4 regions of the Pseudogemmobacter blasticus genome follow, and region 4 is predicted to be linked to each of the others. Evidence: riboswitches for the same ligand, from Rfam matches in the RefSeq annotation. Region 4 holds a riboswitch; each other region holds the start of a gene.
What was found. Region 4 has a riboswitch for cobalamin ahead of B6K69_RS12315 (cobyrinate a,c-diamide synthase). Riboswitches for the same ligand answer to the same signal wherever they lie in the genome.
Positions count from the first base shown of each region.

Region 1: it holds a riboswitch for cobalamin, as region 4 does, so the genes downstream of both, B6K69_RS17040 (cysteine-rich small domain-containing protein) here and B6K69_RS12315 (cobyrinate a,c-diamide synthase) in region 4, are expected to answer to the same signal.
Region 2: it holds a riboswitch for cobalamin, as region 4 does, so the genes downstream of both, B6K69_RS17030 (DUF4198 domain-containing protein) here and B6K69_RS12315 (cobyrinate a,c-diamide synthase) in region 4, are expected to answer to the same signal.
Region 3: it holds a riboswitch for cobalamin, as region 4 does, so the genes downstream of both, B6K69_RS13590 (ATP-binding cassette domain-containing protein) here and B6K69_RS12315 (cobyrinate a,c-diamide synthase) in region 4, are expected to answer to the same signal.

Region 1 is NZ_CP020470.1:3,501,812-3,505,609, forward strand. It holds gene tcuA (FAD-dependent tricarballylate dehydrogenase TcuA) at 1-625, shown strand, start outside; gene B6K69_RS17040 (cysteine-rich small domain-containing protein) at 758-1,111, opposite strand; cobalamin riboswitch at 1,258-1,444, opposite strand; gene nikR (nickel-responsive transcriptional regulator NikR) at 1,477-1,950, opposite strand; gene thyX (FAD-dependent thymidylate synthase) at 1,999-2,904, opposite strand; gene B6K69_RS17055 (VOC family protein) at 3,097-3,525, shown strand; gene ribD (bifunctional diaminohydroxyphosphoribosylaminopyrimidine deaminase/5-amino-6-(5-phosphoribosylamino)uracil reductase RibD) at 3,680-3,798, opposite strand, start outside.
Region 2 is NZ_CP020470.1:3,497,157-3,500,954, reverse strand. It holds gene tcuA (FAD-dependent tricarballylate dehydrogenase TcuA) at 1-1,062, opposite strand, end outside; cobalamin riboswitch at 1,178-1,391, shown strand; gene B6K69_RS17030 (DUF4198 domain-containing protein) at 1,528-2,316, shown strand; gene cbiM (cobalt transporter CbiM) at 2,320-2,934, shown strand; gene B6K69_RS17020 (Ig-like domain-containing protein) at 2,931-3,536, shown strand; gene cbiQ (cobalt ECF transporter T component CbiQ) at 3,539-3,798, shown strand, end outside.
Region 3 is NZ_CP020470.1:2,784,623-2,788,420, reverse strand. It holds gene B6K69_RS13600 (TonB-dependent receptor domain-containing protein) at 1-932, opposite strand, end outside; gene B6K69_RS13595 (DUF2946 family protein) at 1,009-1,410, opposite strand; gene B6K69_RS13590 (ATP-binding cassette domain-containing protein) at 1,484-2,236, opposite strand; cobalamin riboswitch at 2,269-2,484, opposite strand; gene B6K69_RS13585 (response regulator transcription factor) at 2,589-3,215, opposite strand; gene B6K69_RS13580 (two-component system sensor histidine kinase NtrB) at 3,212-3,798, opposite strand, start outside.
Region 4 is NZ_CP020470.1:2,531,684-2,535,481, reverse strand. It holds partial or broken gene B6K69_RS12325 (MDR/zinc-dependent alcohol dehydrogenase-like family protein) at 1-282, opposite strand, end outside; gene B6K69_RS12320 (SDR family NAD(P)-dependent oxidoreductase) at 310-741, shown strand; cobalamin riboswitch at 887-1,071, shown strand; gene B6K69_RS12315 (cobyrinate a,c-diamide synthase) at 1,207-2,529, shown strand; gene B6K69_RS12310 (cobyric acid synthase) at 2,526-3,798, shown strand, end outside.

The DNA.
Region 1 (3,798 bases), 970 kb from region 4:
GCGCCGCTCGGGCGGGCCGGCCACGCGGCACAGCCCGGCGACACTTGTCAGGGCGCTGACCGATGCCGCCACCCTGCGCAACCTTGGCCACGGCGCCCCCGGCTGCGAAGACCGGCAGGGCCGCGTCAGCCTGATCCGGCGCCTTGCGCATCACCTGGTTGCCTACGGGTTTGCTCTGACCTTTCTGGCCACGCTGGCGGGGGCCTGGTTGCACAGCCGCGGCCAGGTGGCACCTTACCCGGTGGTCAGCCTGCCGGTTCTGCTGGGCGCGATCGGTGGTCTGGCGATGCTGGCCGGCCTCACGCTGCTGGAGCGACGCAGCCGGTCGGCCGATCAGGCCCCGGCCAGTGCCCGTATGCTGGCCGAGGACCGTTTCGCCCGGGCCCAGCTTGCCGCCGTCGCCGGTTCCGGGCTGCTGCTTCTTGCCCTGCGCGAGACCCCCGTCATGGGCCTGATGCTGGCATTGCATCTGGGCAGCGTGCTGGGGTTTGCGCTGCTTCTGCCCTTTGGCAAGCTGTCGCACGGCGGCTGGCGCTTCGCAGCCCTGTTGCGACATGCCGGCGAACGCGCGGCCCGGCGCCCCAGACCCGGCCAGGCTGACAAGCCCGACGCGCCGGGGGAATGAGCGATCAGATTGGAGTGTGTCAGGGGCGGCCGGATGTCCGGGGGGCTTACCGCCTGATTGCGGCGGGCAAAGGCGGGCGATGGAACGGATGCAGTTTGCAAGCTCCCCCGCGCTGCGTTTGCAGGACAGCCGTCAATCGTCCTGTCCCTCAGCCTCATGCCCGGGCGGGCGGGGGCGGCGGGTGGGCGGGTCGGTCTGCGGAAGGCCCGACCAGACCACAGGATATTCCAGCCAGCGCTGGATGAAGTTCCACGACTTGCGGTAATCGTCATGCGGCAGGGTGCAGGCAGAGCAGTCCTTGCGTGTCAGACCGTTCCGGTCCGTGTAGGTCGCGTAGGAACCCGGACATTCATAGGCGATCAGCGGACAGTAGCAGAACAGGCAATTGAAATCGCCTTTCACGCCCTTATGGCAGGGCAGGAACGGGCAGGCCGTGTTGGTGTAGCCCTTGAAGGCCTCATTCGTGGTCGTGTCCTTCGGCTGCATCGCTGGCCCCTTCGCCTGACGTTTCCTTGCCGGCCCCGGCGCCGGATTCGGCGCAAAGCCCTGATGCCACGCGGAGAACAGGAGACAGATCACAAGCGCACAGGCCGTGGCCCTGCACAGATCCTGTCTCCGGGCCCGCCGCCCGGCATCGGTTCGTGGTTCCGGCAGGTCTCCTGGCTTGCGGGTCATCGTCGGTCTGCCAGCCTTCCCGGCGCGCAGGGCGCCCGTGGCATCTTGGCAGGGACTCGCCGCTCACAGTTGCGGGGGCAGCGCCGGGGTTTCACCGGCTTCCCTCTTCGCCCCTTGCGGGGCACCGGAACGGGGGTATCAAAGGCCACTGTCCGCAAGCTGTCAAGGTAGCCCGGTCAGAAGCTTTGCTGTACCCGCAGATGGGTGTGGCTGTGCGGCTCCTCGCCCTCATGCGCATGGGTCTCGACATGTTCCTCAACCGGGATCAGCCCGGCCGCGCCATGCCGCACCCCGCGTTCCAGAAACAGTTGCGCCGCATAATCCGACACGCGGGCGAAGTCGCCGCGCAGCACGGATATATCCACGGTTTCCCCGTGGTTGATCGGAATACTGGTGTGGAACAGTATCTCTGAATGTCGCGCCAGCCGGCCTTCGCGGATGCGCTTTGCCAGCTCTGGCATCGTCTGGTCCACTGCGCAGGACACCACCGCGAAACAGCCCTGATCGGGCCGCGCCGCCGGTTCAACCGCCAGCCCGCGCCGGATCAGGTCGCGGATCGCCTCGGACCGGTTCTGCACCGGCGACCGTGCGACATAAGCCTCCAGCTCGGCGGCCAGCTCGTCATCCAGCGTGATGGTGGTGCGGATCATCAGGCCCCCTTTGAGACGGCAATGCACTGGCGCGCAAGGAAGGCGCGTTTAGCCCCAGACCTCGACAAACTCGCGCCATTCGCCTTTCGACATGCCAGACTCCTCCTGTCCCACCACCTCGCCGGCCAGGCGGCGCTTCAGAAGTGCCGTCGCCTTGGCCGAAAGCGTGGTGCCGCCCATGCGGTAATCTTCAAAGGCGGCATAGGCGAGCGGCACCCAATCCTTGACGCACTCGGCAATCGCCTTGGCATAGATCTGGATTTCGTATTGCGCATGGGCATCGGCCCGCAGTCGCAGGAAGTGGAACAGGTTGTGCAGGTCAGTCTTCCAATACCACTGCGTATAGGTGTTCATCGGCAGGTTCATCCGCGCCAGTTCGCGGGCAAGGCCCTGCTGGCCGTCCTGCGACAGCATTTCCTCGTAGTGGTCAAAGCAGATGGCGGCGTCGCGCTTCAGCGTTTCCAGGACGCGAGCGGCTTCGGCGCCCGACAGAACCTCGCCCCGGCCCTGGTTGTTCACGGTCGATTGCGCGGCCAGGTGTTCGGGCGCCGGAATGTAGAACTCGCGGTCAAGGATCGAATAGCGGGCCGAGTATTCGTTGACGTTGGCGGTGCGGTGCCGGATCCACTGGCGGGCCACGAAGACCGGCAGTTTGACATGCAGCTTGATCTCGCACATCTCGAAGGGCGTCGAATGCCAGTGCCGCATCAGATAGCGGATCAGCCCTTCGTCGTTCGACACATGCTTTGTCCCGGCGCCATAGCTGACGCGCGCCGCCTGCACGATGGCGGCATCGTCGCCCATATAGTCGATCACCCGGATGAAGCCGTGATCCAGCACCTCATGCGCGCGGTAGAGATGCGCCTCCATCCCCGGAGAGACGGCGCGCAGCGTGGGTTGCGGATGGGCCCTGGCGGCTTCGATCTCGGCGCGTTGGTCGGGGGTCAGCGGCATGGGCGGGGCCTTTCGGGGAAAATCGGAAACGAGTCGCGAGCCACTATATATGGTGTGCCATCCTACGGAAACCGCAGTAGGGCGGTGCGGCCAAGGTGCCGCGGCGGCGTGGCGCGACAGGGTGGCGCTCGGGGGATCGCGTGCTATCCTGTCCGATGACCGCGGCCAGACCGGCCTGCGCAAGGAGGGCAGATGCAGATCAGATACCTACACACCATGGTCCGGGTGCTGGACCTTGAGGCGTCCATCGCCTTCTACCGGCTGCTCGGGCTTGAGGAAGCGCGCCGTTATGACAACGAAAGCGGCCGATTCACGCTGGTCTTCATGGCCCCGCCCGGCCAATCCGAGTGCCCCGTGGAACTGACCTGGAACTGGGACGGCGACAAGGCTCTGCCAAGCGACAGCCGGCATTTCGGCCACCTGGCCTATGAGGTGGAGGACATCCATGCGATGTGCGCGCATCTGATGGCGAACGGTGTGACGATCAACCGCCCGCCGCGCGATGGCCGCATGGCCTTTGTCCGCAGCCCGGACAACATCTCGATCGAGCTTTTGCAAAGCGGCCGTGCCCTGACGCCGGTTGAGCCCTGGATCTCGATGCCGAACACCGGCCATTGGTAAGCCAAGCGGCCGCGCAGGCACGGCCCAGCCGGTTCGGGCTTTCTGCCCCCGGCGGGGAAACTTGAGGACGGATGAAGTCAGGGGCGCAAGGCCTGCTGATTTCATCTGTCCCTGAATATCCCGGGGGTGCGGGGGCAGCGCCCCCGCTTTTGTCTCAAATCGACCACAGGCTGAGCGTGTCAGGGCCAAGACGCCGGGTTTCGCGCAGGCGAAAGCGGGGGGCTTTGGCCAAATGGGAAAGGCCCAGCGGGGCCAGCGCCGGGGTGCCGTCGG
Region 2 (3,798 bases), 970 kb from region 4:
CCAATCCCTGATCTCTTGCAGCGTGACGGTCAGGCCATCGGGGTCGATGCCACAGGCAAGGGCCAGCGCCACGGGCGTGGCCGCGCGCAGCGGCGGATACATCAACGGCGGCAGACGGGCGGTGCCCTCGGGCCCCAGAATGATCCAGCCGCGCGGATCCGGCCGGTCTTGCAGAAGACGCGCCCAATGCGAGAACCTCTCGGGGCTGATCGTGGCGCCTTCATCGCCAAGGCGGCGGCCATCAGGGCCGACGACAAGGCCAAACTGCATACCGTCCAACCTGCTGACAATTCCGGCATCGTCTTGTGGCGCGCGGGCATCAACCGGGACAAGGTGGCCATCGCCCGGCAAACCGGCGGCGGCAGCCCCGTGCGACAACAGCCAAAGCAGCGGTTCGCCCTGCTGGAACGGCGTGCCCCGATTGGCGATCACCGCCGCGCGCGGGCCAAGGTGGCGGGCCAGCTCGCCCCTGTTTGCGCCCGTACCGCCGCAGGCCAGCACCACGGCAGCGGCGGCAATCTGCACCGGCCCCTCGGGCGTGTCGGCAAGAATGTGCAACGGGGCGGCCGTTTGCGGCGACAGCGCGGCCGGATCTAGGGCGCGGACCCGCCAGCCGGTGCGAATATCCACCCCCAGGGCGACAGCACGGCGGACCAGCGCATTGACCAAGGCCTGCCCGCCCCCGCGCAGAAAGACGGTTCGGCGGGAATAGGGCAGATTGCCGTCGGCCCAGGGTTCGAAAGCCACCCCCTGCGCCAGAAGCCAGGGCCCCAGGTCGCCCGCGCCTTCCGCCAGACGCTCTGCAAGGTCTGGATCAGGCGCAGCCTTGCGCCGAAGATCCGCCAGAAAGGCCGCGGCGGGGTAACTGTCGCGCTGGAAGGGCGTTTCGGTAGGGTTGACCAGACGCAGGTTGCGGCAATGGCGGGCGTTGCCGCCCAACAGCTCGCGCGGCGCGGCATCCACCAGCATCACGGCGGCCCCGGCCTCACGCGCATCGATGGCGGCGCAAAGCCCGGCGAACCCGCCACCGATGACCAGAACCCTGTTGCCGCCGTCCGCCACCACTCCCCCCCGTCTCTTCGCGGGCAAACGGTTTCACGGATGCGTCCGATCCTCAAGGGCACCCCTATTCGCAACCTGCGGCGGAAAGGCGGTTGACATGCCGCGGCGGTTATGGCCGGTAAAGGGCATCATCGGTCCCTTGCCGGGCATCATCGCGCGGCGAGGGGGAGAGAGGGAATACGGTGCGGCCCGCAGGGGCCAATTCCGTGGCTGCCCCCGCAACTGTAAGCGGAGAGCGACGCCGAACACGCCACTGGGCCAACCGCCCGGGAAGGCCGGCCGAGCCAAGACCCGCGAGCCAGGAGACCTGCCGGCGAGGCATGGTGAAGAGCGATCTTCGCCTGCAATCAACCGGACGCCGGGGTGTGCGTCTGGCTCGCAGAGCCGGAACAACGCCCTGCGTGCCTTTCATCCCGAACGTCCTTTCTGGATTCCGTCTTCTGACGGCACAAGAGAGGAACGACCATGACCCTTCGCCCTGCCGCGCTGATCGCCGCGGCCTGCCTGTTGCCCTTGCCCGCCGCAGCGCATTTCCAACTGATCCATGTTGAAAACCCCATCATCGAAGGCCCCGGCGATGTGCCGTTGCGGCTGATCTTTTGGCACCCTTTCGAGAACGGCCATGTGATGGACATGGGCCAACCGCTGGCCTTCTACAGCGTGAACAAGGGCAAGAAGACCGACCTGATGGATCGGCTGAAGCCGATCACCTTTACCGGCGTTGAAAATGCGGCGGCCGCCTATGAGGCCAGCGTGCCGGTAACAAAGGCCGGCGATTATGTGCTGGTGGTTGAACCCGCCCCCTATCTGGAACCCAGCGAGGATGTCTTCATCCAGCAACTGACCAAGGTCTATCTGAACCATGCCGAACTGCCGACCGACTGGATGGAACCGCAGGGTCTGGCGACCGAGATCCTGCCGCTGAACAAGCCCTACAACATCATTGCAGGCTCTACCTTCAGCGGGCAGGTGCTGGCCGAAGGCAAGCCGGTGCCCGGCGTCGAGATCGAGGTCGAGTTCATGGCCGCAGAGCCGGACCTTGCCACCAATACGGCGAAATCGGCCGTTGCCGGGCCAATGCCGGGCGGGTCGGTCGTGGTGGTTTCCGATGCCGACGGAACCTTCACCTTTGGCATTCCCAAGGCCGGCTGGTGGGGCTTTGCGGCGCTGGGGTCCGGCCCGGCCAAGGAACATGAAGGCAAGGAACTGAGTCAGGATGCCGTGATCTGGGTGCGCGCCTGGGATCTGGAGTAAGCCATGCACATCGTTGATGGCGCGCTGTCCAACCCCGTGGTGATCGGGGGCGCCGTGATCGCGGCCGGGGGCATTGCCCTTGGCCTGCGGGCGCTGACGGTTGAAAAGATACCCACCGCCGGCGTGTTGTCGGCGGCGTTCTTCGTGGCCTCGCTGGTGCATGTCCCGATCGGCCCCTCATCGGTGCACCTCATCCTGAACGGTCTGGCCGGGGTCATCCTGGGCTGGGCCGCGTTTCCGGCGCTGTTCGTGGGCTTGCTGTTGCAGGCGGTGTTCTTCGGCTTTGGCGGGGTCACGGTGCTGGGGGTCAACACCGTGAACATCGCCCTGCCGGCGGTGCTGGTCGGCATGGCCTGCGGCCCGTTCATCCGCCGCGGAACCGCCCTGACCGCCACGGTCTGGGCCGGCATCGGCGGCGCACTGGCGATTGCGCTGACAACGCTGTTCGTCGCGCTTTCGCTGATGCTGAGCGGCGAACAGTTCCTGCCCGCCGCCAGGCTGGTGTTCTTTGCCCACATCCCGGTGATGGCCATCGAAGGCGTGCTCACGGCTGCCGCGGTATCGCTGGCCCGCAAGGTGAAACCCGAACTCTTCCATGCTCTTGAGGTGGCACGATGAAACAGGCCGGATCTCTTGCAACGGCGGCCCTTTGCCTGATGCTGGCGCCCTGGCCCGCCCTGGCGCACAAGGTGATTGCCTCGGTCTATCCTGCAGGCCGCGCGATCGAGGGCGAAATCGGGTTTTCCAACGGCGATATGGCGGCGAACAGCAAGGTCACCGTAACCGACCCGGCCGGCCGCCCCTTGGGCGAAACCACAACGGACGAGGGCGGTGTTTTCCTGTTCACCCCGACCGAACCCGTGGACCATGTGTTCCGCGCCGATCTGGGGGCAGGCCATGTGGCCGAGGTGACCATGAGCGCAGCCGATGTGGGCGGCATCCTGGGCAAGGCCACCCCGGCGGCAGCCACCGCCGCCCCGGACGCCGTCCCTGCCCCGGCCGCCGCGTCCCCCGGTGGGGCCGCCGCCAACGGACCCGCGCTGGATGAAGCCGCCATGGCCCGGATCGTGCGAGACGAGATGCGCCCCCTGCGACAGGAGATCGCCGCCTACAAGGAGAAGAACGATCTGCAATCCATCCTGGGTGGCATCGGTTACATCGCCGGGCTGTTCGGGATCGGCTTCTATGTCGCGGCGCGCCGCCGCCCCATGGCGCGCTGACCGTGGCGCATCTGCTTGGCCTTGGCGAAACGGGCGCGGTGGGGCTATCGCCCCGCCCTTCGCCGCTTGTCCGGCGGCTGGACCCGCGCGGGCGTATTCTGGCGGCGCTGGCCTTCGCGGTGGTGGTCACGGGGCTGTCCAGCCTGACAGCACTGGTGGCGGCGCTGGCGGCGGCACTGGCCCTGCTGGCGGTATCCGGCCTGCCTGTGGCAACCACCCTGAAACGCATGATGCTGATGGACGGGTTCATTGTCTTCATGCT
Region 3 (3,798 bases), 250 kb from region 4:
CCCGTGGCGGGACGCAGCGAATAGTTGTCCATGACGTGATCGACTTCGGACAGGAAGACCTCGGCTTCGATCCGGCGCAGGGCGCCGGCGTCCAGATCCACCCCGCCGCGCAGGCGCCAGACCGAGGTATCGGTGGAGGGGCTGTCCATCCCGGCGCCGGCGAACAGCACGTCGCGCGCGGCGTCACGGTCATGGTCCAGCGCGATGTCGAAGCCCTGCCCCGCATAGCCGAAGGTCAGGCCGCCGCTGGTCTGTTCATAGGCGCTGCGCACGGTGCGGCCTGCGCCATCGGCGTAATCATCGGCATCCTTCGCCTCGACCGCGCCCTTGACGTAGAAGCCGTTGCCCAGCGTCCAGGTGAACCTGCCGCCCGCGCCCAGAGCATTGGCGTTTGATCCGGCGCTGGCGTGAGCCTCGCCGGTAAAGCCGCTGGCCGCGCTGGCGGGGGGCGCCTCGCGCTCCAGCCGGACGGTGCCGCCGGTGCCGCCGGGGCCGTTTGTCACGCTGGCATAGCCACGGGTTACCGTCACCCTGTCGGCGCGGGCAAAGGCCGCGGTCGAGGCGGGCGGATCCATGTGGTTGGGGCACCCGCCATAGGTGACGGCCCCGGCGTCGATGACGTTGATCTGGTTCGAGTTCAGCCCGCGGATCACGATATCAAGCCCGTGGCCGCCCATGCGGCTGCTGGCGATGCCGGGCAGCGTGGTCAGCACGGCGCCGCCGTCCAGATAGGACGGGGTGCCCAGGGTGGCGGGGTCGAAGACGGTGCCCGAGGCGGTGCTTTGCGGCCCCTTGATCGCGCTGCCGGCAATGTAGATCGGCGGCAGCAGGGTGGCGGGGTCTTCGGCCGTGCCCTGCGCAAGCGCGAGGCCCGAGATCGAGCAAAGCAGGATGGCGGTCGCGCCAAGGCGCGCCGGATTGGCGATGATCATGGTTTCTTTGTCCCTTGTTTCCGGGCGCGCGGTCAGCTTGCGCCGCGCGGCTTCCGTTGGTCTGGCTGAAGTGTGGTCAGGCAGTGATCCGGGTCGGGGGGCCGCGGATCAGGCGGGACAGGTCAAGCGGCTGCGGCACCCCGCGGGGCGCCGGCACGGGCAGCGACAGGCTGGCGACAAGACGCCCCGCCAGAACCGGCAGCGGGGGCGGATCGCCAAGCAGGGCGATGCCGGTCAGGCAGAAGGGGCAGCTTTGCGCGGGGTTGGCATCGGGCTTTTCGGTATCGCTGATCTCGCCGGTTTCAAGGTTCAGCAGGACCGTGCGCATACTGCCCTGCGAACAGAGCACGATTTCCAGCATCCCGTCGGCCAGACGGCCCGGCTGCAACGGGCGCAGCCCCAGCGACAGTTGCAGCGCAAGCAGCAGAACAAGGGCCGCCGTCAGCAGCCCCCGAAGGCGGGAGAAAAAACCCTTCACGACATTCATCAATACGAATGTTCGCACATCTGATGCCGGTGGACAATTTCCAGAATGTCGCAGGCGGTGGCCTTCAGCGGCCCCTTCGCCCGACAAGGCTTGCCGGGGACAGGGCGGCGGGGTCTTCGGTCAGGATGCGGCCGTGCTGAAGGCGGATCACCCGGTCAACCGCATCGGGAACCGGGGCGGTTTCGGGCAGCGCGCAGACGGCCGCCAGACCAAGGCGGCGCAGATGGTGCAGCAGCGCGGGCAGATGGCGGGCCTCGTCCGGGTCGGCGGGGCGATCCAGCACCACAAGCGCGGGGTCTTGCGCCAGGGCGCAGGCCAGGCGGGCAAGCTGCCGGTCGCCGGGGCGCAGCGTGCCGAAGCGGCGGCGGGCCAGCGGGGCAAGGTTCAGCCGCTCCAGCACCTCGGCCACGGCTTCGGCGTCGCGCCAGCCGGGGCGGCCGGTGGCGCGGCAGGCCTGCCGGCCAAGGGCGACAAGCTGGCGCAGGGTCAGGCCCGGATCGACCGGCGCTTGCAGCACGGCAGCCACGCTGCGCGCCGCCTCATGCGGCGGGATCAGCCAGAGGTCGCGCCCGTGCAGCAGGACGGCACCACGGGTTGGCGGCAGGGCGCGGCACAACAGCCGCAGCAGCACCGAGGTGCCCGCGCCGGGCGGCCCGGCCAGCCCCAGCACCTGCCCCGCCTGAACGGTGAAGCTGATGTCGGCAAGGGTCGGGCAGCCGCTGCGGGCAGCCCAGCCCACGCCGCGAAGCTGCAACAGGGCAGGCCGCGAAACGGGGCAGACAGGGGCCGCCGGGGGGCGGTGTCTTGGGTCGTCCATCGCAAGCTCCTTTCCGGGGCACCCCGCCCGGTGTGGTTGATCTGACGATGGCAGGTCTCCTGACTCGCGGGTCGTGGCTTCCCCCGCCTTCCCGGGCCCGCAATCGGGGGGCCCAGTGGCGATGGGGGTCGCTCGCCGCTTACAGTTGCGGGGGCAGTCACGGAATTGGCGCCGCCGGCACCGCACCGTGTTCCCTTTTCATCCGGTCAGCCCTTGCAGGCCGTCGGAACCATCCCGGACAGGGTGCCCCGGCAGGCCGTGGCGGGGCAAGCCCGGCTGCGACGCCTGTGGCGCCGCGCCCGACATGAGGCTGCGATGGCGTGACAGGATGCGGCGGTGCCCGGACCGGCGGTCAGGACAGCATCCGCGCCAGTTCGGCAATGTTGCGGGCGCCCATCTTGGCCAGCACGCGCGACCGATGCGCCTCGACCGTGCGCATCGAGATGCCAAGGTCATCGGCGATCTGCTTGTTCAGCCGGCCTTGCAGCATGAGGACCATCACCTCGACCTCGCGCGCCGACAGGCTGGCGCGGCGCTGTTCAAGGTTCAGCCGGTCGCGGGCGGCGGCCACGCGGTCGCGGCGCAGGGCGATGGCGCTGAGGGCAAGATCGACGATCTGGTTGTCGTTGAACGGCTTTTCCACGAAGTCGAAGGCGCCGGCCTTCAGGCTTTGCACCGCCAGCGGTACATCGGCGTGGCCGGTCAGGAAGATGACGGGCGGCAGCGCATCGACGCCGCCTTCCTGCGCCGACAGGGCATCCAGCACCTGCGGCCCCGACATCCCGTCCATCCGCACATCCAGGATCAGGCAGCCGCAACCGGGCTGCGGCCAGCCGGCCAGCAGCGCCTCGCCCGAGGGCCAGAGCCGGGTGGCGATGCCGCGCGATGCGAAGAGGAAGGCCAGCGCGTCACGCAGGGCTTCCTCGTCATCGACGATATGCACGGCAAGATCGGTGTCGGCGGTCATGGCGGCGGTCATGGCGTGGCCTCCTTTGCGGCTTCGGCACGATCCCCGGTGGCGGGGGGCGGGCCGGCCGGCAGCGTTACCGCGAAGACCGTGCCACCCGGGGGGTTGGGCGCGTGCTCAAGCGTTCCGTGATGCAGTTCGACGATGGAGCGGCAGATGTTCAGCCCCATGCCCATGCCATGGCTCTTGGTTGAGGTGAAGGGATCGAACAGCTTGCCGGACAGCGCCTCGGGAATACCGGGGCCGCGGTCGATGACTTCAAGCCGCACGGTTTCGCCCTGCGCCGTCAGCCGCACTGCCAGCACATCGCCGCTGCGCGGGCCTTCGGCCATGGCTTCCATGCCGTTGCGGATCAGGTTGACCAGCACCTGTTCCAGCAGGATACGGTCCGCCGCCACCTGCGGCAGGTCTGGGGGCGCCTCAAGCCGCAGCCGCACCCGCATTTCGCGGGCATCGGCGCCCAGAAGGCCGATGGCATCGGCGGCCACCTCGGCCAGATCCAGCGCCACGAACTGCGGTTCGCGCTTCTTCACGAAATCCTGGATGCGGCGGATGATCAGCCCGGCCCGCCGCGCCTGCGTGGCCATCTTTTCCA
Region 4 (3,798 bases):
GTCGATGCGGCGTTCGGTCGGGCACATCACGCTGTCGATCCCCAGAAGATTGACGCCGCGCAGAAGGAAGGGGATCACCGTCGCCGGAAGCGCCGGGCCGCCCGCAAGCCCGACCGCCGCGACAGAGGCGCAATAGCGCATCTGCCCCAGAACCCGCGCCAGCATCGCGCCGCCAACCGCATCCACGCAACCGGCCCAGGTTTCTGCTTCCAGCGGGCGCTTGACGGTTTCAGACAGGTCTGCACGCGGCACGATGCGCTGCGCCCCAAGCGCGGTCAGGTAACCGACCCCCACAAATGGGATGAGGTGATGCGGCTCAACCTGACATCCTGCTATCTGATGTCGCGTCTGGCCGTTCGCCAGATGCGGCATCACCAGCGCGGCGGGGCGCTGGTGCATGTGTCCAGCGTATCGGGGTTCCGGGGTTTGCCCCGGGCCCATGCCTATTGCGCGGCCAAGGCCGGGATGATCAACCTGTCCAACGCCATGAGCTGCGCCTATGTCGGAGAGGGCATCCGTTCAAACGTCGTGGCCCCCGGATATATCGCGACCGGCATGGTGGGCGGCCTGCTGGACGGTTTCAACGACCCCGCCACAGCGCAGGCCATGTCGCCGATGCGACGCCCCGGCAGGCCGGAGGAAATCGCGAATGCGTGCCTGTTCCTTGCTTCGGACGAGGCCAGCTATTGCAGCGGCTCGGTCCTGGTGGTGGATGGTGGCATGACGGCAACGCAGGGATAGCAGGCAGGGCGGCCGCAGGACAGGCCCGCGCGCGGTCGCCACTCTCGCAGGATCAGCCGCTTGCAGCCGGGCCGGATTGCGGCCAATTGCAGCGGCATCCGGGGCTGGCTTGACAACCTGAACGCAACGGGCGCATCACCGCCCGGCTGGTGCCTGTCTTCGTGACAGGTGAAAAGGGAATGTGTCCGTGGCCGCCAGGCCCAGAACACAGCCGCCCCCGCGACCGTGACCGGACAGGTCACCCACCGCCACTGGCCCGACCGGCCGGGAAGGCAGGGTACCGCCAGGGGTAAGCCCCCCTGAGATCCGCAAGCCGGGAGACCTGCCAGCGCCGAACGACGCTGACCGGACGGGGTGTTCCGGTGTCGGGTCTGGCCGTGGCTGCACCCGCCCTTCCACCTTGTCCCTGAACATGAGGGACGACATGCCGCCTGAAACTCTTTCGCCGGTTCCGGGACTTTGGCCATGACGGCTTGGCCCGGGGGGCTGGTGATCGCGGCCCCGAATTCGGGCGCAGGCAAGACAACCGTGACGCTGGGCCTGTTGCGGGCCTTGCGCGATCGGGGGCTTGTCGTGCAGCCCTTCAAGAACGGTCCCGATTACATCGACACCGCCTTTCACGGCCTGGCAGCCGGACGGCCGTCCTTCAACCTTGATTCCTGGGCGATGGACCAAAGCCTGATGGATGCGGTCCGGCATCAGGCCGATGGCGCCGATCTGGTGATCGCCGAAGGCTCTATGGGTCTTTACGACGGCACCTCGAAGCCCGGGCGCCGCGGCCGCGGCTCATCCGCCGAAATGGCCCGGATTTGCGGTTGGCCTGTAGTTCTGGCGCTGAACGTCGAAGGCCAGGCACAATCGGCAGCGGCGGTTGCGCTGGGGTTCGCCCGCCACCCCGATGCGCCGCCGCTGGCGGGCGTGATCCTGAACAACGTCGCCGGTGCCCGGCATGAGGTGATGGTCCGCGAAGAGATGGCGCGACTGGACATTCCCGTGCTGGCCGCCCTGCCCCGCCGCAGCGATCTCAGCCTGCCGGAACGTCACCTTGGCCTGGTGCAGGCAGACGAACATCCCCGGCTTGAGGCGCTGATCGCCCGGCTGGGGGCCTTCGTGCGTGACCATGCCGATCTGGCCGCGCTGATCGGTGCCGCCCGATCAGCCGGCCCGCCCCCGGCCGGGGCCTGGCCCCTGCCGCCGGCGCAGCGCATCGCGCTGGCGCGCGACGTGGCGTTCTCTTTCGTCTACCGCCATCTGCTGGAAGGCTGGCGCCGGGCGGGGGCCGAAGTGCTGCCGTTCTCGCCTCTCGACGATCAGGCCCCCGATCCCTCGGCCGATCTGGTCTGGTTGCCCGGAGGGTACCCCGAGTTGCACGCCGGGCGGCTGGCGGCGGCCGAAACCTTCCTGTCCGGCCTGCGCCGCCATGCGCAGACCAAACCCGTCCATGGCGAATGTGGCGGCTACATGGTTCTGGGCGAGGCGCTGGTGGATGCCTCGGGGACCAGTCACCGGATGGCGGGCCTTCTGGGGCTGGTTACCAGCTACCAGGTCCGCCGCCTGCACCTTGGCTACCGCCGCGCCACGCTGGTGGCCCCGATGCCGGGCCATGCCCCCGGCACCGCGCTGCGGGGGCATGAGTTCCACTATTCCTCGATCCTGGCCCAGCCCGACGCGCCGCTGGCACGGGCCACCGATGCCTCGGGAAACCCGGTGCAGGAAACCGGCAGCACGCGGGGCCATGTCTCGGGCAGCTTCTTCCACCTGATCGCCACCGAAGGCGCCGCCACATGACCGCCCCCCTGCCGCCCGACGATGCCCCGCCGCCGCTGCCCAAGATCGAGGTGCCCCTGCTGGACCCGCCGCCGCCGCGACGGGGCCGCGCGCTGATGATCCAGGGCACCAGTTCGGACGTGGGCAAAAGCCTGCTGGTGGCGGGCCTGTGCCGCGCCTATGCCCGGCGCGGGCTGAAGGTGGCGCCGTTCAAGGCGCAGAACATGTCGAACAACGCCGCCGTCACGGCCGACAGCGACCTGTCGCCCGATGCCGACGGAACGCCCCGGCGCGGCGAAATCGGCCGGGCGCAGGCCTTGCAGGCACGGGCAGCGGGGCTGGCGCCCTCGATCCACATGAACCCGGTGTTGCTGAAACCGCAGGCGATGGTCGGCTCTCAGGTGGTGCTGCGGGGGCGCGCGCTGGGGAACTGGCCGGCGCGGCATTACCACGGGCTGAAACCGCTGCTGCTGCCCGCCGTGCTGGACAGCTATCGGCGGGTGGCGGCCGAAGCCGATCTGGTGCTGGTCGAAGGCGCCGGATCGGGCACCGAAACCCATCTGCGGCGATCCGACATCGCCAACATGCTGTTCGCCGGGGCCGCCGACCTGCCGGTGGTGCTGCTGACCGACAATGACCGCGGCGGCGCCATGGCGGCGGTGGTCGGAAGCTGGCTGCTGCACACGCCCGCAGAACGCGCGCGCATCCGGGGGTTTCTGGTCAACAAGTTCCGGGGCCAGTTTGCGCTTTACGAACCGGCCTGCCGCACCATGACAAATGTCACCGGCTGGCCCTTTCTGGGTGCCGCGCGCTGGTTTGATGCGGCGGCGTTGCTGCCGGCCGAAGATGCGCTGGCGCTGGAACGGCCGGGCCGCAGCGCGGGCGGGGGGCTGGTCATCGCCGTGCCGCAAATCGACCGGGTGGCGAATTTCGACGACCTTGATCCGCTGTCAGCCGAGCCGGGGGTGGACCTGCGCTGGGTGAAACCCGGCCAGCCGATCCCGGCCAATGCGGATGTGGTGCTGCTGCCCGGGTCGAAGACCACGCGGTCGGCGCTTGAGGCGCTGCGCAAACAGGGCTGGGACATCGACATCCTGGCCCATCACCGCAGGGGCGGCCGCGTGGTGGGCATTTGTGCCGGCTTCCAGATTCTGGGCCGCGTGGTACGCGACCCCGAGGGGCTGGAAGGACCGGCCGGCGAAACCGCCGGCCTGGGGTTGCTTGAGGTGGAAACGACCATAACCCGCGACAAGAAGCTGGTTGAGGTCGCGGCGACCGATGCGCGATCAG